3 regions of the Weizmannia sp. WK01 genome follow, and region 3 is predicted to be linked to each of the others. Evidence: riboswitches for the same ligand, from Rfam matches in the RefSeq annotation. Region 3 holds a riboswitch; each other region holds the start of a gene.
The links. A riboswitch is a leader RNA that binds a small molecule or an ion and turns the genes downstream of it on or off. The one in region 3 is predicted to bind thiamine pyrophosphate.
Positions count from the first base shown of each region.

Region 1: linked by a shared signal. The riboswitch ahead of tenA (thiaminase II) and the one ahead of OF158_RS08155 (ABC transporter permease) in region 3 are both predicted to bind thiamine pyrophosphate.
Region 2: linked by a shared signal. The riboswitch ahead of OF158_RS03775 (MTH1187 family thiamine-binding protein) and the one ahead of OF158_RS08155 (ABC transporter permease) in region 3 are both predicted to bind thiamine pyrophosphate.

Region 1 covers NZ_CP109616.1:902,014-909,599, reverse strand. Annotated here, with positions in the region: gene OF158_RS04120 (BglG family transcription antiterminator) at 1-115, opposite strand, end outside; gene OF158_RS04115 (DUF8821 family protein) at 467-931, opposite strand; gene OF158_RS04110 (NCS1 family transporter) at 1,532-2,968, shown strand; gene allB (allantoinase AllB) at 2,958-4,355, shown strand; partial or broken gene thiW (energy coupling factor transporter S component ThiW) at 4,866-5,383, opposite strand; gene tenA (thiaminase II) at 5,423-6,214, opposite strand; TPP riboswitch at 6,251-6,340, opposite strand; gene OF158_RS04090 (alpha/beta hydrolase) at 6,671-7,564, opposite strand.
Region 2 covers NZ_CP109616.1:825,581-833,166, reverse strand. Annotated here, with positions in the region: gene OF158_RS03810 (arginase family protein) at 1-131, shown strand, start outside; gene OF158_RS03805 (homoserine dehydrogenase) at 248-1,543, shown strand; gene thrC (threonine synthase) at 1,548-2,612, shown strand; gene thrB (homoserine kinase) at 2,609-3,529, shown strand; gene OF158_RS03790 (ABC transporter ATP-binding protein) at 3,560-4,309, opposite strand; gene OF158_RS03785 (ABC transporter substrate-binding protein) at 4,306-5,304, opposite strand; gene OF158_RS03780 (ABC transporter permease) at 5,301-6,098, opposite strand; gene OF158_RS03775 (MTH1187 family thiamine-binding protein) at 6,049-6,372, opposite strand; TPP riboswitch at 6,454-6,556, opposite strand; gene OF158_RS03770 (amidase) at 7,146-7,586, opposite strand, start outside.
Region 3 covers NZ_CP109616.1:1,752,190-1,759,775, forward strand. Annotated here, with positions in the region: gene OF158_RS08130 (GNAT family N-acetyltransferase) at 515-976, shown strand; gene OF158_RS08135 (hypothetical protein) at 1,188-1,352, shown strand; partial or broken gene OF158_RS17620 (DUF6688 family protein) at 1,791-2,903, shown strand; gene OF158_RS08145 (TetR/AcrR family transcriptional regulator) at 2,940-3,587, opposite strand; gene OF158_RS08150 (MFS transporter) at 3,556-4,806, opposite strand; TPP riboswitch at 5,236-5,347, shown strand; gene OF158_RS08155 (ABC transporter permease) at 5,610-6,374, shown strand; gene OF158_RS08160 (ABC transporter substrate-binding protein) at 6,386-7,375, shown strand.

The DNA.
Region 1 (7,586 bases), 850 kb from region 3:
TTTTGGAAATTTTAAAGGTGCTTGATAAATCTTCAACAGATGTGTATCCTTCTTGATGTGCTAAGTAGTTTAAAATGAGCTTTTTCTTGGAAGCGCCCATATTTTTCACTCCCATTTGTTCCTCCTTCCTACATTTTCATCATATAACAAATGTTAAAACATGTAAGCGCAATCAGTTCAGAAGACTATGTGCAAAATTGGGCTGCTTAATTGAAGGATCAACTAAAACAGCACGACTAGAATGGGGAGTTTTTCTCAGCTGGGCGGAAATTGGAATATCTTACAGTTAAGTTGAAAAAACAAATGAAATTAATAAAAAGTGATGGAAAATGTGGCATTGGTTATGTAGATGGCAGTTGATAGAATAGTTTACGTCCTTGAAGAACGAAAAGTAACGAAGCTTGCCGGACGAATCAGCTTTTGGCCTGTTCTGACTCGTCCAGCAAGCTCGTCCAGATTATTGCTTTTAATACTCGCCTTTTATGACAAAAAATGACCCCCGTATGGTGCCGGCCAGTTTTGACTTTTGTCTGGCAAATTTAAATTTCCCTTCTAATTCCTTTGGTACTTCCATCCCCTCAGAAAGTTTAAAACCAACCGCCCGCTTCTTCGGATCATCTATGGAATACATTACATTGACAACGAGGCCATCCTCGTAAAAGACGTAAGCAAATTGGATATTTTCCACTTGAAAACGCGAAGTTTCCAATGGCTTGGCTGCAAATTCAATGCCGCGTTCTTCTTTCAAAATCCTATTCACATATTCTAGGGTCTCTCCGCTTTCTGCAGCTGGCAAAACAGTAAATACGTGTTTGTATTTATTCATAAAATAGCGCGCCTCATTCGCACGCAAACCGGCTAGCGCCTTCGCAACAGGTGAAGACTCTAGACCAACATCAGACACATTTTTGAAATCAACGATATAGGACATGCGCAACGCTCCTTTTCCTAAATGGATTTGATGTAAACACAACAATATATAAAAACCATTCTATACTTAACCGCTTACAATATTTGTCCTCGCTCACCAGAAATGATCACTGATATTTTTGGGCTCTCACCTAGCATTTCTATTATAACAAAATTGGTAGCACTGAATGGGGAAATTGCTGAGGCGAGTTTTCGGTGCAAAACATCCATACAAATCCGGCCGTGACCATTTTTGCTAAAAAATCCTGGTTGAATCATGTGCAGAATCTGCTGTTTTTACATTTCCTACAGCAGCGATTATTTGGATAAAGGATGTCTCCTCAAACCCAAGCTTTTGTTTTCACCAAGAAAAAATCTTTCAGCTCTCCCTCCTATTCATGTTAAGTTACCTTACATAAAAAACAAAGAAAACACCAACACTGGTTCTACTTTATCTATTTTGAATAATAAATAGATAAAGAATTGTGCAAAATCGCTAATGAAAAACCGTTTATCCTTTGCTATATTAAAAATATAGATGACATTATATGTGATATTAAACGACATCAAAAGAAACATTCCAAATTCACTACCGTAAATCTATTGAAAAGGAGCTGAAGCAATGGCTACTCAATTGGAAAGTGCTTATCCGCAACCGCAGAAGAAGGCGAGTATGGATCCCTCCCTGATCCCGAAAACAGATGCAGACAGAACAGTTGGCCCTTTGAATTATATTTTTATGTGGATTGGGGACGGGGTCAATATTGGAAATATTACGCTTGGTGCAAGTCTGATTGTGGCCGGGATGGCGACATTAAACATTTATCAAACTTTTGCTGCGGCATTGATCGCCATCAGTATTATTTCAACCATCTTTTCATTGAACGACAGATTAGGCTACAAAACAGGCATTCCGTACGTTGTCCAGCTGAGAATGTCCTTCGGCGTAAAAGGTTCGATATTCACATCGCTTTGCCGCGGGATACCTGCCATTGTTTGGTACGGATACCAAAGCTGGATTGGCGGCACGGCTTTAAATGAAATGGCCAAAATTGCAACGGGCGGAGCTTTTGACAATGCGGCTGTTTGCTTTATCGTGCTCCAATTGTTTCAAATTGCGCTCTCCCTCTATGGCTTTCATGCGATTAAGTGGGTGGAGGCCCTGACTTCAGTCGTGATTTTAGCTGCACTTTTCTATGTGTTCAGCATTCTTCTCACATCCCATAGCGCCACGATTGCAAACAAATGGGTGCATGCAAAAGGAACGTGGGGGCTGCCATTCTTTGCTTTTATCATGACGTTTATGGGCAATTATGCCGCCATCTTTTTAAGTGCAGCGGATTATTCAAGAGAATTGAAAGCCGGGATCAGCCATACAAAAAGAAGGTTATTGTATTTTATTCCGATCTTTATCGCATACGGGTTTGCTTTAACGATGGGGGCCATGCTTGCTTCTGCTACCGGAATTACAAATCCTGTAAAGGCTTTTTCAGCAGTGGTCGATAATCCTTATATTACATTTTTCGTGTCTGCGTTTATCGTGATCGGGACCGTTTCGGTGAATATGGTTGCCAATATTATTCCACCAACTTACGTCATTACATTGCTTACGAAATTAAAATTTAAGTATGCTGTCACCATTACAGGGCTGCTTGCTTTTGCATCTTTTCCATGGGTGCTTGTCCGGGATTCTTCAGCAAAGGGGCTCGACATTTTCATTCTGGCTTACTCGGCGTTTTTAGGTCCGATTGTAGCCATTCTATTGATTGAGTACTACATCTTCCGAAAACAAAAGGTAAATATCGCCGACTTGTACGCGGAAGACGGGCCTTATTCCGGCTATAACCCTGCGGCTGTCATTTCATTAGTAATTGGCGCGGCTGCCGCATTTGCAAAAGTGGAACTGGCATGGATCATCGGCTTTGTTGCGGCTGGTTTAGCCTATATCATTCTGTCAAAATACGCATTTCCGTTTTCAAAATTTAAAAAGGATACAATTTTTCAAAACACAGTCGTTCTCGAATCAAATCACAGGGAGGGGATTCACAATGAAATATGATACGCTCATAAAAAATGGAAAAGTTGTTTTTAGAAACAGCGTTAAAATCGCTGATCTTGCCATCCAAAATGGAAAAATTGCTGTAATTGCGGATAAAATTGAGGAAACGGCAGAACAAGTTTATGACGCTTCAGACCAATATGTGATGCCGGGAATGGTCGACATCCATGTGCATATGTGCGAACCGGGGAGGACGGAATGGGAAGGATTTGAAACCGGAACAAAGGCGCTTGCCGCCGGGGGAACGACAACCTATGTAGATATGCCTTTAAATGCGCTGCCTGCCACGACAACAAAAGATGCTTTAGAAAAAAAGCTTGCCGCTGCCGCCGGCAAAAACTATGTGGACTACGCTTTTTACGGCGGATTAGTCCCAGGTAATCTCGATCAGTTAAAAGAACTTTCCGATTGCGGTGTTGTTGCTTATAAATGTTTTATGGCCAGCTGCGGAACCGATTTGCCGGGAGACTTTAAAAATGTAGATGATTACACGCTTTATGCGGGGATGAAAAAATTAGCCGAGCTGGGACATATTTTATTGATTCATGCAGAGAATGCCGCCATTACCGATGGGTTAGCAGAGGAGATGATCAAACAAGGGAAAACAAGTCCGGCTGATTATGTTGCAACACGGCCTGTATTTACAGAAGTGGATGCCATCAAGCGGGCGCTATATTTTGCGAAACAAACCGGGTGCAAACTGCATTTTGTCCATGTCAGCAGTGCGGAAGGGGTGGAAGAAATTACGAAAGTGCGGAACGAAGGACAGGATGTCACGCTTGAGTCATGCCCCCATTACTTTACCATCACAACAGCCCAATTTGCGGAAATCGGCCCACTTGCCAAATGTTCCCCGCCTTTGCGCAGCGAAGCGGAGCAGGAAAAACTTTGGGAAGGATTGAAACAAGGAAAAATCGATATGCTGACATCCGACCATTCCCCTTGCCCGCCTGTAATGAAGGACAGCGAAACCGGAAATATTTTTGAGGTATGGGGCGGCATAACCGGGTGCCAGAATAATGTCGATTTGATGTTCGATGAGGCTGTCAAAAAGCGCAATATTCCCATTACGCAATTTACGCGCATGATTGCAACCAACCCTGCCGAACGTTTTGGCTTAAAATCGAAAGGGGAAATTGCGCTCGCAAAAGATGCGGATCTCCTCTTTCTCGATCCCGACCGGCCATACACGGTAAGTGCGGAAGACCTCTATTACCGCCATAAGCACAGCCCGTATATCGGCAGAAAAATTGATTGCCGGGTTACGAAAACTTTTGTAAGAGGACAGCTCGTATTTGATCTGGATGGCGGTGGTATCAAGGGTGAGCCGGTTGGCAAATGGATCCGGCCAGCGAAGGTTTCAGACTATGCCGGAGTGCCGTCATAATGCCAACAGCATCAGGCTCTGCTTTCAAGAGCCTGTTGTTGCTGGCACAGATTTCGGGACAGGAATAAAAATAACGCAAGACAGCTTGCTGTTTTCAAGAGCCTGGTTTTGCTGGCATGGATTTTGACCGGTTATCAATGGCTGGCAACCTGTATGCACCATGGCAAATGCCTTCAATCCTCCGTGGTGCTTCGTTCAAATGTAAATGTAAGAGGAAGCTCGTATTCAATCTGGATAGCGGCTGTATACAGGCGAGCCGGTTGGCAAATGGATCCGGCCAGCGAAGGTTTCAGACTATGCCGGAGTGCCGTCATAATGCCAATAACATCAGGCTCTGTTTTCAAGAGCCTGATGTTGCTGGCACAGATTTCGGGACAGGAATAAAAATAACGTAAGACAGCTTGCTGTTTTCAAGAGCCTGGTTTTGCTGGCATAAATTTTGACCGGTTATCAATGGCTGGCATCCTGTATGCGCCGTGGTAATGCCTTCACTCCTCCCCGGTGTTTCGCTCAAAACTTACGGTTGCTTACGGTATGATTGATCATTCTGTCCCACCCTTTATTTTTTTGTAAAACTTTTATCAAAACATAGCCAAAAATGGCCCCTGCAAAAGAGCTTAAAAAGAAGGCAGGGATAAATCCGAAAAGCGTTGACGCTTGGCCGAGTAAGAAAACAACAATGGGATAACATGCCAAGGCACCGAGAATGCCTGTCCCCATAACCTCCCCAACAAAGGCAAAAATGAGCTTATTCGTCTTCGCGTACAGATAAGCTGCCAAAAACGCGCCGATCATGCTTCCCGGAAAGGAAAAATACTCCCTGTCCCAAGCAAGTTACGTAAAAGCGAGGATATAAAAGCTTGCGTAACCGCATAACCGGGGCCTAGCAAAACAGCCGAGAGTATGTTGGCAAAATGCTGTACCGGAAAAATTTTTGCAAAACCAACCGGGATATAAATCAAGCTGCTGGATACAGTTGTGATAGCTGCAATAACTGCAGTTGCTGTTATTTTTTGTGTTTTTCTCATTAGAACCAACCTTCCCTCCTTTTTAGTTGTGAATGAAAATCAGACCGGCCAGTCTTGTTTTTTATCGTTCATATCCCAAAATAAGTATTCATACTTTGAGGCTATTTGAAAATGGCGTTCTAAGACTGCCAATTCCGTTTCTGATTTTCCGCTTGCCAGTTGGTCCATTAAGTCAATTAACCACTGCGTTCCGGAGCCGAACGTTTCTGAAGAATAGGTTTCGATCCATTTCTTGTAAGGATTGGCCTCCAATGTGTCTCGATGATTTACTTTTAGCAGTTTCCCAATTTCCCAATAATCCCAGGCACACGGCAACAAGCAGGCAACAAGTTCAGCCAAGCTTCCATTGGCGGCCACTTGCAGCATATAACTCGTGTAAGCAAGGTTGATCGGCGTTGGTTGGGTTGCTTCTAAATCCGTCCGAGTAACGCCAAACTCGGCAGCGTATTGGCGGTGCAGTTCCATCTCAAAATGCAACGATTCATGGAGCACCGCAGCAAATCTCGTCATCATGCCGAGGTTACCCGCTTTCACAACACCCATGGCAAACAGTTTTGCGTACTCAACTAAATATACGTAATCCTGCTTTAAATAATAGATAAATTTATCTCTTTCTAAAGTTCCGTTCCCCAGTCCCACGACAAAAGGATGGTTATGGTTTTTCTCCCAAATCGGCTGGACATTTTGATATAGTCTTTCTGTAAAAGATCGTTTCAACAATGATTCCTCCTTGTTTACCGGAAAGCCGAATGCGGTTTGCAGGCTGGTTTCACCCTTTGCCCCGAGCAATGGCAGGAGGAGCATCCTCAAAATAAAAAAACCGCCCTCCATCGGAAAGCGGGTGTATCAATTACAAATCATCAGGTGTAATTTCATCACCTACTTCCCTTCGCTAGTACGAACTAGATCAGGTTCAAAGGGTACTTCTCAGCCAACCCGGCGCCCCTAGTAGATTATTATGAATATTCATTTACATTACTCTTACCATATCATAGTATCGTATTTTGTGCAACAGGAGATTTATTGTCCGTCTTTTAAGTTTTTGTAAAATATGGAAACAGAGCCAAAGAATGTTGACTCAAATGCTGCCTGTACCACGCTTCAGTTCCCGAGATACGGTATTTTTATTACAGCCAACCATATCAGTGATTACTTGCATGGATTTCCTTCTGCACGAAGGGTGGCAATCTTCACCATAGATAAACCCCCGTATTGATTGCGTTTTTATCGCAAACGGTTTATCATGGTTTTTTTCATTTATTTAGCTTGTTGCATTTGATTATCCAACTAGCCTTTTGTAATTTTATCAAAAAAGCCTATATAATCTACTATTGCATTTTCAAAATAATCACCTAAATAAATATCGAAATGTCCACAGTCATACTCTTTTATCGTTGCTTTCTTGGAGCGTTTTGCACACTTTATGGTTGCCCAAGCAGGTGCTAATGTATCTTTCCGACAAACCGCATAAAATATCGGTATTCCTATATTTTTAGTGTATCTACTAGGCGAATATTTAAAGAATTCTAAAACCGATCTTGCGGGGGCTTTATTCACAAACTTTAAATTTTCAGGCATCAACTTAAAAACCTTTTTGTAGTCAGAAACAGCCATCATCGCTACTTTCCCCGGCGCATCCACCAATTTAATCATGACCGGATGATACCCGGTAATAGAAGATAAAACGTCAGCTATGGCAAAGGGGAATATTTTTAGGGCAGATAGTGGTGAGACCGTTTTCACTGTAGCTAAGGTGTTTGTATATGGGCACTGTGCCACGGTTGCAAGAATATCTATTCGATGAGCTGATAGGGTTATAACGTGTCCCCCACTAAACGAACTTCCAAACAGGAGTATTTTACTATCATCAATGCTATCATTCTTTTTGATGAAATCAATGGCAGAGTTCCAATCTGCAAGTTGTTCTTTTACATTTATCCGTTGTCTTTTATTTCCGTCACTTGCTCCATGGTTACGATAATCAAATAAAAAGCAGGCATACCCGGCAGCAGCAAACCTTTCAGCATATGCGTCCAACCGCATTTCACGCACTCCACCCAAGCCATGAGCCATTACAATGACCGGGCACCTTTTATCTACATTGGGTAGATATAGCCACGCGCTACACCTTGTTCCATTTGAATAAAAGTCAATATCTTCTCGTCGAAATTGATTGTTCATTTTTCTCCCTTCTCCCGCTTCA
Region 2 (7,586 bases), 930 kb from region 3:
AAACCGCAGTCTCGCCGGCTGAACGCTTTCTCCCGCATGCATTTGAAATAAGCCAAAAAAACGACGCCATGAATGCTGAAATCCTCGAAGTTTGCCTGGAGCGGCACCCGCAACCAGCACTGCACGTCTGATTCTTTTTCTTACTTTTTAAAAAAGAAAGACTTGATCTTCCTCTGTAATCATGCTTTAATGTCTATTATACAAAGACATTTGTTTTCTGTAAAAATACATAAAGAGGTGTGATCAAATGAAATCGGACGTTTCAATCGGACTGCTTGGACTCGGAACCGTTGGCTGCGGCGTTGTCAAACTGATCCGGCAGCATCAGGAGGAACTCGTCCATCAGCTTGGGCGTGAAGTAAAGGTGAAACGAATTCTCGTGCGCGACACCGAAAAGGACCGCGGTGTAGACATTGATCCCGCCTCTGTCACTACAAATCCCGATGAGATACTAAATGACCCGGAAATCGATGTCGTCGTTGAAGTGATGGGCGGAATTGATGAAGCCCGCCGGTACATTGTCAAGGCGATTGAAAATAAAAAACATGTCGTGACCGCGAACAAAGATTTAATTGCTCTCTATGGCCCGGAGCTTCAGGAACTGGCCTGGAAAAACCAGTGTGACTTGCTGTATGAGGCAAGCGTCGGCGGCGGCATCCCGATTATCAGGGGGCTTACAGACGGCCTTGTTTCCGACCGGATCCAAAAAGTGATGGGGATCGTCAACGGGACAACCAATTTTATTTTGACCAAAATGATGGATGAAGGCGTTTCTTATGACGAGGCGCTGAAAGAGGCACAGGAACTTGGTTTTGCCGAAGCTGACCCGACATCAGATGTGGAAGGCCTGGATGCGGCAAGGAAAATGGCGATTTTGGCAAGGCTCGCATTCTATACAAATGTGAAACTTGAAGATGTGGAAGTGGAAGGCATTACCCATCTTTCATCCGCAGATTTGCATTATGGGAAAACGCTCGGGTATACGATGAAGCTGATCGGCTTGGCGGAATGCCAGGATGAACATATTGAAGTGAGCGTGCAGCCGGCGTATATCGCCCAAAACCACCCGCTTGCTTCCGTGAAAAACGAATTCAATGCCGTTTATATTAACGGGGAAGCAATCGGCGAGGCAATGTTTTACGGGCCCGGCGCCGGAAGCATGCCGACTGCGACCGCGGTCGTGAGCGATTGTATTGCCGCGATTAAAAACATGCAGCTCGGCGTGAACGGCCGGAACCTCAGGGGCCCGCGCTTTGAACGGAAACTCATGCCGCCTGAGCAGCGCTACGGGCAATTTTATATCCGTATGCATTTAAAAGACCAGGTCGGCGCATTTTCAAAAATTACAGCCGCCTTCAGCGCGCTCAATATCAGCTTTAAACGGATTTTGCAGACGCCTGATAAACGCGATGAGCTTGCGGAAATCATCATTGTTACCCACAAAGTGTCGCTCGACCGTTTCCAAAAGGCGCTCGAACAGTTAAATGAAATGCCTGTTGTCAAAGAAGTGAACAGCTACTACCGTGTTGAAGGAGAGGCATAAAAACATGAATCAATGGCCAGGATTACTCAAACAGTACAAATCATTTTTACCCGTCACAGACAAAACACCGGAACTGACATTATTTGAAGGCAATACGCCGCTTATCCCGTTTGCCCGCCTCTCGGAAAAGCTCGGCGTGGAATTGTACGGAAAATTTGAAGGTTTGAACCCAACCGGCTCTTTTAAAGACCGCGGCATGGTGATGGCGGTTGCGAAAGCGATCGAAAACGGCAGCAGGTCCGTTATCTGCGCCTCCACCGGCAACACTTCCGCTTCTGCGGCCGCCTATGCCGCAAAAGCCGGAATCCGGGCAATCATCGTGATCCCGAGCGGAAAAATCGCGCTTGGCAAACTGGCACAGGCCGTTATGTACGGCGCTGAAATCGTGGAAATTGATGGCAATTTTGACCAGGCGCTTAAAATCGTCAGGAAAGTAAGCGAAACTTCGCCTGTTACACTTGTAAACTCGGTTAACCCTTACCGGCTGGAAGGCCAAAAAACGGCAGCTTTCGAGATTTGTGAGCAGCTGGGTTCAGCACCCGATGTCCTTGCCATCCCGGTCGGCAATGCCGGAAACATCAGCGCGTATTGGAAAGGATTCAAAGAGTTCAATGAGAAATTCGAAACCGGCCTGCCGGAAATGCACGGCTTTGAAGCGGAAGGCGCAGCTGCCATCGTCCGGGATCGGGTGATCGAAAACCCGGAAACGGTCGCCACCGCGATCCGGATCGGCAACCCGGCAAGCTGGAAACTGGCTGTCAACGCCCGCGATGAATCAGGCGGCGTGATTGACTCAGTGTCAGACCCGGAAATCCTTGATGCGTTCCGGCTGCTCGCCCGCAATGAAGGAACGTTCGCCGAACCGGGTTCATGTGCGTCCATCGCCGGTGTCATCAAGCAGGTCAAAACGGGACAGATCAAAAAAGGAAGCAAAGTGGTTGCTGTCCTGACCGGAAACGGGCTAAAAGACCCGCAGACCGCCATGTCCCAAGTCGAAGTCCGGCCTGCCGTGCTGCCGGCAACGGAGGAAGCCGTGACAGATTATCTTTCGAATGTGATCCATGTATGAACAGGCTGGTTATCCGCGTCCCCGCAAGCACGGCAAATCTCGGGCCCGGATTTGATTCAGTCGGCATGGCGCTCAACCGTTTTTTAACGCTTGAAGTGCTTAGCAGCGAGGAATGGGTTTTTGAACAAGTATCACCCCTTTTGCCGCCGCTTCCGGAAGACAGCGACCCTTTTATCTTAAAAATTGCGCGGCAGGTTGCGGATTTATACGGCGTGCAGCTTGCCCCGTGCAAAGTCATTGTTGACAGCGAAATTCCGCTTGCTCGCGGGCTTGGCAGCAGCGCCTCAGCCGTTGTGGCCGGCATTGAACTTGCCAACTTTGCCGGAAATCTCAGGCTTTCGCTTGCAGAAAAGCTGGACATTGCCACCCGGATCGAGGGGCATCCGGATAATGTCGCGGCATCCCTGTTCGGCGGGCTCGTTGTTTCAGCCGAGCAAGGGGACGGACGAGTCGAAGTCGTGCCGTTTTTTGACATTATGGCGGATTTGCTCCTGTTTATTCCCGATTATGAGTTAAAAACGGAAGATGCGCGCAAAGTGCTTCCTGATTTTTATGCACGGAAAGAGGCGGTAAAAGGAAGTGCGGCCAGCAATCTTTTTATTGCGGCGCTCATAAGCGGCCAGTACGAACTGGCCGGAAAAATGATGGAACAGGACCGTTTTCACGAGCCGTACCGGACAAAATTGATCCCCGAATTTTTGGAGATCCGCCGGCTGGCTAAATCACTCGGCGCGTACGGGACGGTCATTAGCGGCGCCGGCCCGACGGTTATTTCGCTTGTGCCGTCCGGGCAGGCAGAGGCCATGGCAGAAACGATCCACGCCCATTTTCCGCATGTGCTGGTTGAACCGGCCAAAATTGACCGGACCGGCCTTTCCGTCGAAAAATATGCGGCATCCAATATGCTGAACTTGTAAAAAAAGGTTTGGAGCATCTCCAAACCTTTTTTATTTCCCCAAAAATGAGGCAAGTTCTCTTAACAGTTCATCTTTGTCTTTTTTCAACGCATCCGAAGAGAGCATCTCCCATTTCCGCGGGCGCGGCAAATGCACCTTCAATTCGTGAATGATGGCGGACGGCTGCTGCGACATGACAAAAACACGGTCCGATAGCAGCACGGCTTCATCAAGATCATGGGTAACCATAAGAATCGTCTGGTTTCCTTTCTCCCATGATTCGAGCAGCCAGCGGTGGACATCCATTTTAGTAAAAGCATCGAGCTTCCCGAACGGTTCGTCTAGCAGCATAACCGGTTTTTCGCATAAATACGTGCGCAAAAAGCTGATCCGCTGCCGCATGCCGCCGGAGAGCGAGGCGGGATAGTGGCCGGCGTAATCCTCAAGGCCAAACTGCCGGAGCACCTCCATCCCCCGCAAAACCCGTTCCCGTTTCCGCACCCCTTTTATTTCAAGCGGCAAAACAATGTTTTGCAGTGCCGTCCGCCAAGGCAGAAGCAAATCCTGCTGCGGCATGAAACCGGCGGCATCCTGAACCCCATCCGGTTTGCCGTCAAGCAGCACTTTGCCGCCATTCGCCTTTTCAATCCCGGCAATGATATTTAACAGCGTGCTTTTTCCGCATCCGCTCGGCCCGATAAAAGTACAGAATTCACCTTTCCGGATCGTTGCGGAAATGCCTTCCAGCACTTTTTTCCCGCCAAATGTTTTCGTAATACCTTCCAATTGCAAATACGTCATGGCCGGTTTGGAAGAAATTCGTTTGTGTAGGCAGCCTTGATGTTGATTTTTTTCTTAATGACTTTATGGTCATAAAGGAAGTCCATATAACGGCGCCACACTTCTTCCTTCTGTACCCCCCATTCCGCGGCATCGTCCTGGTACTTCGTGCTTAGCCACTTCTGGCTGGCGCGGACAAGCCCTTTATTTGTATCCGGCACGTCCTTAATCAGGATATCGGCGGCCTGTTCCGGGTGCTTGATTGCAAATGTATAGCCTTGAGCCGTAGCCTTCATAAAAGATTTGACAAGAGGTTTATCCCCTTTGGCCAGTTTTTCGCTTGTAATGATGACCGGGCTGTAATAATCAAGCGCAGGGTCGAGATCTTTGACCATGATAAGATTCAGTTTTTTCCCGCTCCGCTCTGCCTGGATGCCGTCCCAGCCGTAATAAATCCATTCAAAATCCGCTTCACGCCCGATTGATTTGAAAAAATCCGTCTGGCCGAGCACAATATTTTTTACTTTGCTGTAGTCGGCGCCATATTTTTCCATGACCGTTTTGATGACGGCTTCTTCAGACGGCGAACCCCAGCCGCCGTAACGTTTTCCTTCAAAGTCTTTCGGAGAAGTGATGTTGTCTTTTTTCAAAGAAGCAAAGCCGGAAGTATTGTGCTGGATAATCGCGGCAATGGACACAATCGGAATTCCTTCCGTCCTTGCCGTGGTGACATTTTCCTGATAACTGACCCCGAAATCCGCTTTCCCGGAAGCCACCATTTGTTCAGCCGTAATATTGTCCCCCGGCTGGATGATTTTCACATCCAGGCCCTGCTTTTGAAAATAGTGTTTTGTTTTAGCTACATACAGGCCGGTATGATTGGTGTTCGGAAACCAGTCCAGCACAACCGTCACCTTTTGCAGCGCTTTTTTGCTGCTTTCCTTCTGCCCGCTTCCGGCGCATCCGGCAGCAAGCAGCAACATGGCCGCCTGCAAGATGATTAACATTTTCTTCATTGATGATCTTCCTTTCGGTATACCCATGGTGCGGATAGCCTTTGCAAACATTCAACAGCGCCGTATAAAAGAAATGTGAGCCCAATGATGACAGCAGAGATAGCAAACAGGCGGGCCGTCATAAAAGATTTCGTCGCCCTTGTCAGCATGACGCCGAGCCCTTCGCTTGCGCCGAGCCACTCACCGATAATGGCACCCATCACACTATATGTAACGGCAATTTTTAAACCGGAAAAAAAGTAAGGGAGCACAGCCGGAAATTTGACTTTCCGGTATAGCTGCCATTTTGAAGCATGCATGGTCTTTAACAGTTTCACCAAGTCATCATCCACCGTTTGAAACCCTTCCAGGATGCTCAATGCCAGCGGGAAAAAGCAGATTAAAATGACCACAATGATTTTTGACTGGAGCCCGAATCCGAACCAGACGATTAAAAGCGGCGCAATTGCCACAATCGGAATCGTTTGCGAAACGACCAAAAGCGGCCGGACCAGCATCCGGAAAACGGGAACCATATCCATAAAAACGGCAATCGCTGCGCCAATCACAATGGAAAAGGCTAGTCCGATCAATACTTCTTTTGCAGTTTGCCAAATATTGGGCCAAACCATCCATTGCAGGCTTTTCAATTCCTGCCATACTTCCGTCGGTTTTGGCAGCATCCATTCACTGATATGAAAGCCGGCCGTTACCCCTTGCCAGACGAAGAGCAAAAAAATGAGCCAGGCAGCCGTGAGCGCCGTGTTAACGAACCGGCTGCGGCGTTTGTTCGCGATATTTTGCAATTTTTTCATCCATTGTCACCCCGGTGCTTGGCCGGTAATGGATTTTGATCGATGTGAGGACATCAATCGCACCGGCTTGAACGCAAGCATCCTGCGCTTTTTTGATGATCTCAAGCAGCTCGTCAAGATCGCCTTCCATCGTCGTTTCCATTGCCCCGACTTCATAACGTACGCCGGCATTTTGGACGACTTCGATCGCGCGGTCGACGACACCGTATAAGTCATCACTTTTAATATGCGGAACAACTGAAAAAGAAACCGTTACTTGATTCGATTTTTCCATCAAATTCTCCTCCTTTTTTTCAAATAAAAAAGCTTTCATTGCATGCGCAAGAAAGCCTGTCCATCCAAAACATGCCGAAACATGCTTCAATATGAGACTCCCTACGCTGGCATTATCCAGATCAGGTGAAGGGTCGATGCAAAGCGGCATCCTCTCAGCCAAACCGGCTCCCCTGCTTTTTTTCCTTGTAATTTTATTGTAACATGAAAGCCATCCTTTTTGGCAAAAAATTTTCAATAGGATGGTGCGGTGCGCAAGCCGGCCTTTGCCTGCCTTGGTAAAGATTGGGGCGTTAAGATAGCGGGGATTTTTGACGGCCTTCCTTAACATAGAACGCCTCTACGTTAAGATAGCATGTCTTTTTTTCGGACTTCCTTAACATAGAGAGTTCTACGTTAAGATAGCGGAACTTTTTGCCGGCATTCCTCAACATAGAACGCCTCTACATTAAGAAAGCGGGCATTTTTTTCGAGCTTCCTTAACGTAGAACGCCTCTACGTTAAGGAAGCGGGACTTTTGGGCAGCCTTCCTTAACATAGGACGTCTCTACATTAAGAAAGCATGTCTTTTTGTCGAGCTTCCTTTCTATGTTAAGATAAATCCTGCTTTTTTCACCCTTCCTTAACATAGAACGCCCTACGTTAAGATAGCGGGGATTTTTGGTCTCCTTCCTTAACGTAGAGTGACTCTACGTTAAGGTAGCGAGGATTTTTCGCGGCCTTCCTTAACGTAGAGTTCCAACCCGTGCGTAAGTAACGCCGCTTATTCATGCTTTAAAGGCAAGGGTTTCCCTGCATGCCAACCCAAAGTTCCGACTGTTCGAGCGCATAAGCGACATCCAGCAGCCAATGTTCATTTCCTTTCGGCGCAACCAGCTGTACCCCTAAAGGAAGCCCGGCCGCTGTTACATGAACCGGCAGGCTGATCGCCGGCTGCCCGGTTAAATTGGCCAGCTGCGTAAACGGGGAAAACGTTAAGCTCGGTTCAAACATATCATAGACAAGTGCCTGCTGCTTTTCTTTCGGAAGTCCGGTAACGCCAAACAAGCGATCCCGCTCTTTCCCGGTTTGGGTAAGTTCCCCGATTTTCGGTGCCGGAAACGCGGTTGAAGGCGTGATATACAGGTCATAAGTCTCATGGAAAGCAGCCATTTGTGCTGCGGCTTTATCCCACTCCGCAAGGCTCTTTGCGTATTCCGCCGCCGTGACATTTTT
Region 3 (7,586 bases):
CGGTTTTAAAATATAATACTACTATAAGAAACAGGAATAAAATGGCAGCACTAAAAATATATCTCAATTTCAGGAAGCGAACGATCTGTTTATTGGGTATGTTATTCATATGATGGGATTCTTTTATAAAAAAGGAATCGATTTTAGACAGTTTCTTCGTTTTCATAAGAACGAGATACCGGTAAAGCAAAAAAAGTATAAGAATGATCATAGCAAAACCTAACACAGTATTTATCACTGTATCAAACATTTCGGAGCCCCCATTTCCGCATCCTTTACAGTCTCAACATAACATATTGCTTCAAAAATGACTATCCATAATTGACCGTTGATTCACGCTGAAAAAGTAAACGGACAATGTAAAAGAAGGAAATCCGCAGTTCTTGTGCTACAATAAATGACGATAAGAAAATAGAGAATTGTGCCAACCGATTGATAAATGGATTTCAGCTGCCGGGGCGAAAAGAAATGATAAAGGGCTGGCAAAGGAGGAAACAAGAGAGGAGGTTAATAAATGGATTTTATTCCCATTCAAGTTAGGCAGCATCTCCAGTATATTCTCCCGTTCCGCAGGGATTCTTTTATCGTAAGCTTCGGAACGGATGCAAATTTCAATGCAAGAGAGTACCTTGAATGGCTTGAAATGCAGCAAGTACGATTTCCGGAAGGTTTTATGCTTGCGATTGAAAATGGAGTTCCAATTGGACAGCTTGAGGTGACACGTAAAGATTTTGTAGGCAAATCGATTGGCTATGTCAACTTGTACTATCTTATTCCGGAAAAACGCGGCTTGGGTCTTGGTGCTGAGCTGCATGCGTATGCGATGAGCGTTTTCAAAAAACATCAATTGGAGGAATACCATCTCAGAGTATCCCCGACAAACAAGCAGGCCATTTCGTTCTATGAGAAAATGGGGATGAAATGGCTAAAGCCTGAAATGGACGGGAAAGTGTTCCGGATGGCAGGGAAGGTTTAGAACCTTTAACGATAAATAAAAAGCGGATAGAAGAGGAGCAAATGCATATCCGTATTTTACATGAGTCTGATGCTGACGCGTACCGGAAACTTTGATGCGTGCACTGCAATCAACCCCGGAGGAATTTGTCCTATCATAAAGAGAGAAGTCAAATTCACAACCGAAACTGTTAAAAAACCACTGGCTTCGACTGAGGAGGAGGCAACTTAAAATGAGAAATCATCCATACGAAGAATATGAAAATACTGATTTATGGAATACCATTTGGATGGCGATTGACGATCTTGTCAAAAACCAAGACCTTAAAGAAAGGACGCCCCGGGCATATATCGTTGGTTATTTATGTGAAAAGATATTGAAAGACGGCACACTGTGAAATATGGATGATCATCCGTAATCCATTAACTCAATTCCACTCCTCCTATATATTTTCCTATTGTTAAGGGAACTATCTTCATCTTCCTTTGAGGGGAGTACAGTACAGCATTCTTTTCGACCAAACTTACTTCAAATCCGCCTTTTTACGGGACTTTTGTAGAAAGGGGGTGGGGGGCACTTTAAAAAACGAATAAGCATAGCGAAAGAAACCAAAGGCCTGGAACAAATCAATTTAACTGTTATCCGGAAATACAATCGCAAAGAAGCGCCAGAAGCGCGGGCGCATTTTTGAAAATATTCATTTAGCATAGGGGGGACTGCATTGAAAAACAACAGAGCGCCAATTGTAATCATAAGTTTAATTGCAGTCGTGCTTTTGTTCCTGGTAGCGGCATACATCCTAGGATTTGGCTATCATATTCTATCCGTATTTTTTGTGTTTTTAGCCCTATTTGTTCTCTGTATTCCTGTGTATGTGATTGCCAGATTCCTATCCAGCTTTAAAAAGGGAACACAAGTAGCCCCATCCATCAAAGTCAAAACAATGGATACGGTGAATGCAGCCGTGCTTATTTGCCTGTTGATCGTGGGGTGTTATCTGAACGCTTATGGTGCAAGGGCAGGCGAACAGCTGCACGTTTATGAAATCGGAGGGCGGGCGGACGGCTATGCTTCATTGGCTCCTAATCATATCCTTTCAGCGATTGTGTTGGTTGTATTGGGCCTGGTTGGGTTCCTGATATTGAATTTTTATCCCGGCCAGGTTTCACCGGTTATCTATGTCGTGAGCAGTATGATACTGGTTCCAAATATTGGGTTTGCTGCTGTTTATTTTACACATACGCTATTCTCAAAACTGGGGGATATGTATTCCGTCCGAGCATTTCAATATAGCTTATTTTGCCTTGCTTTACTGTATATCACCAAGTTAAAAGATTCACTGAATGAGTTTTCAATAAAAATGAGGAAAGAGACTGTACAGTATAAGGGATTTCTTCTTTTACTCTTTAAAATTTCCGTACGGTGTAGTAAAATGCCTCGATTGTGGGCGATTTGTTTTTTTCCTGTTTTGCTTATTGTTTAAATGGTCCTCATATTATTTGGTCAGCGGCCGGACAGCTTTATCCGTTTGTTTTTAGATACAAGTTCTTTCACCTATTCCAGGATACCCAATCCCCCTCCGGAAATGTTAAAAGGAGACGAACACTATTTATGTTCTGTGGCAGCGAGGGGGCACACAAAAGTCGTTAAGCCGGTAAGGGCAGGGCTCCGGCACGGCAAAAGAATTCCTGTGAATCGCCAGTTGCTCGTTGCGAATGCCTTCGAACATCTTCTTGAAGAATACATGCCGCGTATGCATCACTTCATCCGCTATATTTATGATAAATACGGTTATCCTCTCAGCAGGCATATCCGTACAAAGTGGTCAGCGGACCTTGTCTATCTTTTCATGAAACCTTTGGAATGGTTTTTTCTGTTTATCTTATATACAGTGGATCAAAAACCGGAAAACAGGATTCAGATTCAATATAGCGAATTGCGTAAATAACGATCATCATCGTTTTATATCTGAACCCGGTTCGTATCAACCGGGTTCAATCTTGGTGTCCAAATGCCAGTCTGCATTTTCATCGGGACGCAAAGCCTGAATTAAGTATAAATTTAACGCCTCAAGCTGTCCGCCTACTGCCACTCTTTCTGGTTCTTCCACTTGAGCCATTAAAATCAGGCCGTCCCATATGTTCACCATAAAATTGACAATCGTTTCAAGCGGCTGTACCGGATGAAATTCACCCTGTTTTACGCCCTCTTCCAGAAGCGCTAAAAAGCTTTTCATGGCCCGGGTATACCTTTTTTGGAAAAATGCCTTTCTTTCCGGATTGCGCCACCTGGTGACAGAGTATTCATACATTACGATCCCGTAAGGATTTGGCAAACTTTGGCAAACCACTTTCTGATAGGCTTGAATGGCATCCCATATTTTTTCGTGGCTGCCTGCCAGGTCTTGAATATACGTATAAAATGAATCGTCATTTTTTTCAATAACCGCCTGCATGATTTCTTCTGTGTTGGAAAAATACTGATACAGATTTCCTCTGCTAATGCCGGCTTCTTTTACGATATCCTGCATGGTAACAGGTTCATAGCCTTTTCGTTCAAACACCCGCTTCGCAGCATCCAATATATGATTTTTTCTTTCTTCAAGATGTTGTTTTGATACCCTCGGCGACATGAATTTCCTTCCTTTCTGCTTTTTTCATTGCGATTGCGGAAACGGCAGCAAGCAGGCAAGTGGTTCCGCCAGAGATCAGGAATGCGAGACTGACGCCAAACCACTCTGAAAGCGAGCCTCCAAGTAATATGCCAACAAGCACAGCGAGTGTAGAAAGGCTGTTGATGGTACCGAACACTCTTCCGGTATGCGTTTCAGGCGTTTTCTTTTGGACGAGCACATCGAAAGGAATGGCAGCCATTGTAAAAGAAAAACCCATCAGAAAAAAGACGCAAGGGTAAACGGCTTCAATGATGCCGATCGGCCAGCCGGTACCCGTACTTACCATGATACAACCCAAACCAAGTATGGCGGGGCTGATTTTTAAAGTGATTAATTTCTCCCCTAACTTTATTTTCGTAAACAGCACGGAAGCAGTAAGCATGCCAAAACCGCTTGCCGCAATACACCAGCTCGCAAAATGGACCGTTGCGTTCTTGATATCCCTTATTAATATCATGGCCTGGGAATCAGAAATTTGCAAGGCCAGTATCATGGTACAAAAAACGATCAGACCCATTTTTAACACGGGAAAACCGGAGAGAAAGCGAAATCCTTCAGTTAGCGCGACCTTTTCCCGATGTTCTAGATCACTTTTTACCGGGCTCTGTAATGTTGGCGCCTTGATTCCAAACAGCAGGAGGGCGGAGAGGAAGAAAGAAATGGCATCAAGATAAAAAGCGCCTTTGATTCCGGTCAGGCTGATCAATGCGCCGCCTGCTACCGGCCCGATGATTTTGGCGCTGTTATTGATCATCTCGCTTGTGCCGATTGCCGCCTGTATTTGGTTTTCACCAACAACTTGGCGAAGCAGGCCGCTTTCTGCAGGGGTGAAGACGGCTGAGAAAAAGCCCAAAAAAAATAGAAAGATATAAACTTGCCAAAGCGAAACGGAAAAAGCAATCCCGAGCACACAACCGCAGCGGGCGAAATCCGAGAAGCTCATCAGCATTTTACGGTTAAACCGGTCTGCCAGCCAGCCGGCAGGGGATCCAAATAAAATTGACGGCAGCACCATGCATAATGTAATGCCTGCCATTGCAATCGGGTCGGCGTGCCACTTAAATGCCACTAATGCAAACAATGCAACAAGATGCAGCCAGTCCCCAAGATTTGAAATGGTTTGCGCACTGATTAAGAACAGAAAGGAATGATTTTTAAAAAGCGGATTTTCATTTATGCTCCTCCTTAAATGACATTTGTGTCGTTTTTATTATTATAAGCGACATGAATGTCATTTAACAAGATGATTTTAAAATTTTTCATAAAATTGGGTGCTTTTTGTGAGTTACAAGCACGGGAAGAGGGGGCGATGTGGTTGTTTCCGTCAGCACTTACAACCGCAGCCGTTGCCATATAAATAATGGTTAAGCAAAATAACATATCTGAATGGCTGTCTATTCAATTTACGATGACGGAATGAAGCGGTAAATGAGCTTATATATCGTGAGTATCATCATGATTGAAAATTTTTGCGGTTTTTTTCGGGATTTTTGGAAAAACAGGAGACCTGACTTGGAGCCGATAATTGAACCAATCACCATAGAAAAAAGCCTGCACCACTTTACACAAGCAAATAGAAAGCCTATAATGGAAAAAAGTGAATATTTCAGACTACTAGGGGTGCCCGGATTGGCGGGCTGAGAGAAAAACAGTTGGTTTTTCAACCCTTTGGACCTGATCCGGATCATGCCGGCGTAGGAAAGTAGGGATTTGTGAAAATTTTCTTGCTTATTAAAGTCAGGTCTTTTACAGGCCTGGCTTTTTTCTGTTGGAAGGGAGGGGAAAATAGCTGTTTTTAGAGCGGTAACCTGGAAAAGCTCGCCAATGAAGACGGACTTGTGAGGAAAAGGGAAGAAATGAAGATGAAAAGAACTTGCCGGAAAACTGTTTTAGCAGCAAAAAATCTAAATAGTTGAACGGGCTTTGGAACGGTTTGCAGCTTGTACATATTGGAAGTTTGGATGAAAGGAGGTTTCCTAAATGAAGTGGCGAAAATGGCTGGGGGATTACGGACTTTTTTGCGTTACGATGCTGGTCTTGATAGCCGGCTGGCAGTGGGTCATACAGAAAGGGATGATCCCGTCTTTCATTTTGCCGTCCCCTACCCAAATCTATGCATCTTTCATAGAAAATCACAGGCAATTAATAAATGTGCATTTGCCAGCGACAGTGGAGGAAGTCGGCATCGGTTTTCTTTTATCCGTTGCGGGCGGAGTGATGATCGGTGTCATCATGTATGTTTCCAAAACGGCTGAAAAAATCTTTTATCCGTTTCTTGTTATTTCGCAAACGATCCCGCTTGTCGCCGTATCACCTGTTTTTATGATGTGGTTCGGTTATTCAGTTTGGAGCAAGGTAGCGATCATTGTGTTAACGGCTATCTTTCCGATTGTAATCAGCACTTTTGACGGATTAAAAACCGTTGATCCCGCCTATTTGAATTTGTTTCGGACAATGGGCGCCAGCCGCTGGGATATTTTTCGAAAACTTTCTGTCCCGATGGCCCTTCCCCAATTTTTATCCGGCTTGAAATTATCGGTTGTATATTGTGTCAGCGGGGCAGCGATCGGAGAGTGGCTTGGCGCAACTGCGGGGCTTGGCTTTTTTAGCAAGCGAATGTCCGGATATTTGCAGTCGGGCGCTGTTTTTTCGGCTGTTTTTCTATTGGCTGCACTCGGCATGGGATTATTTTTGCTTATTTATGGGATGGAAAAAAGCTTATTGAAAAACAGAACAAAAATTTAGGGGGATTTTCAATGAAGAAACGATGGATAATGGTCGCTGTGCTCGCATGTTTCCTAGGTGCCTGCAGCAATCATTCGCAGCAAGCAACGAAACATGTGCAAAAAGTAACGATCATGCTGGATTGGTATCCAAATGCGGTTCATTCTTTTCTTTATGTAGCCCAGGAAAAAGGCTATTTTAAAGCGCAGGGCCTTGATGTCAGCATCAAAATGCCTTCTGACACAAATGACCCGTTAAAACTTGCGGCTGCGAATCGAATTGATATTGCATTAAGTTATCAACCCCAAGTGTTAATCGCGCGCGATGAGAAGATTCCGGTCCAATCTTTTGGCACCGTCGTCCGCCATACGCTGAACCGTGTGATGGTGCCGGCTTCAAGCGGCATCCGCTCACCGAAAGACCTGGCGGGCAAAACGGTCGGCTACTCTTCCATTCCGCTGGAAGAAGCAGCCGTGCGGACAATGGTCAAAGCAGACGGGGGCGATCCGGACAAGGTGAAAACAGTGGATGTTGGCTATGATTTAATCCCTGCTCTGACAGCCCATAAAACTGATGCGATCGTCGGCGGTTTTGTCAATCATGAACAGCTGCTGCTGGAAAAGGAGGGCGTACCCGTTAGAGCGTTCAATCCGGCAAAATACGGCGTTCCGGATTATGACGAACTCGTTTTCATCGCAAACGAAAATAAGCTGAAACAGCAGCCAGACATTTTTAAAAAATTTCTTGCTGCTGCCGAAAAAGGCCAGCAATATGTCAAAAAACATCCGGAAAAGGCGCTTGCCATTTTGTTAAAACATGAAGATGCCTCCTCACCGCTGGATAAAAATGTGGAAACGAAGAGCCTGCACATTTTACTGCCGAAGATGGACGAGAAAAATAAAACTATTGCCGATCAGGACCCAAAAAAATGGCAAGACGTTTCGGATTGGCTGTACCAGGCAAAAATCACAAAAACACATGTCAATCCCGAAAAGGCTTTTGTCAACTTAGAAAATCAATAAGAAACCAAAATGACCGGAAGTGAAGACAACATTTACTTCCAGTAGCGTTTGAATACGAGGAATCCGGGTGAATGGGGCGGTAAATGTTGACGTTTGTTAACAACTTCCGGTCTATTCCCGAATTTCAAGCACCGCTCCTTCCTGTAAGAATTCGAAAACATCAGCCGCCTTTTGCTGAGGCAGATTAGGAGTAGAGACCGCTGCACCCAGA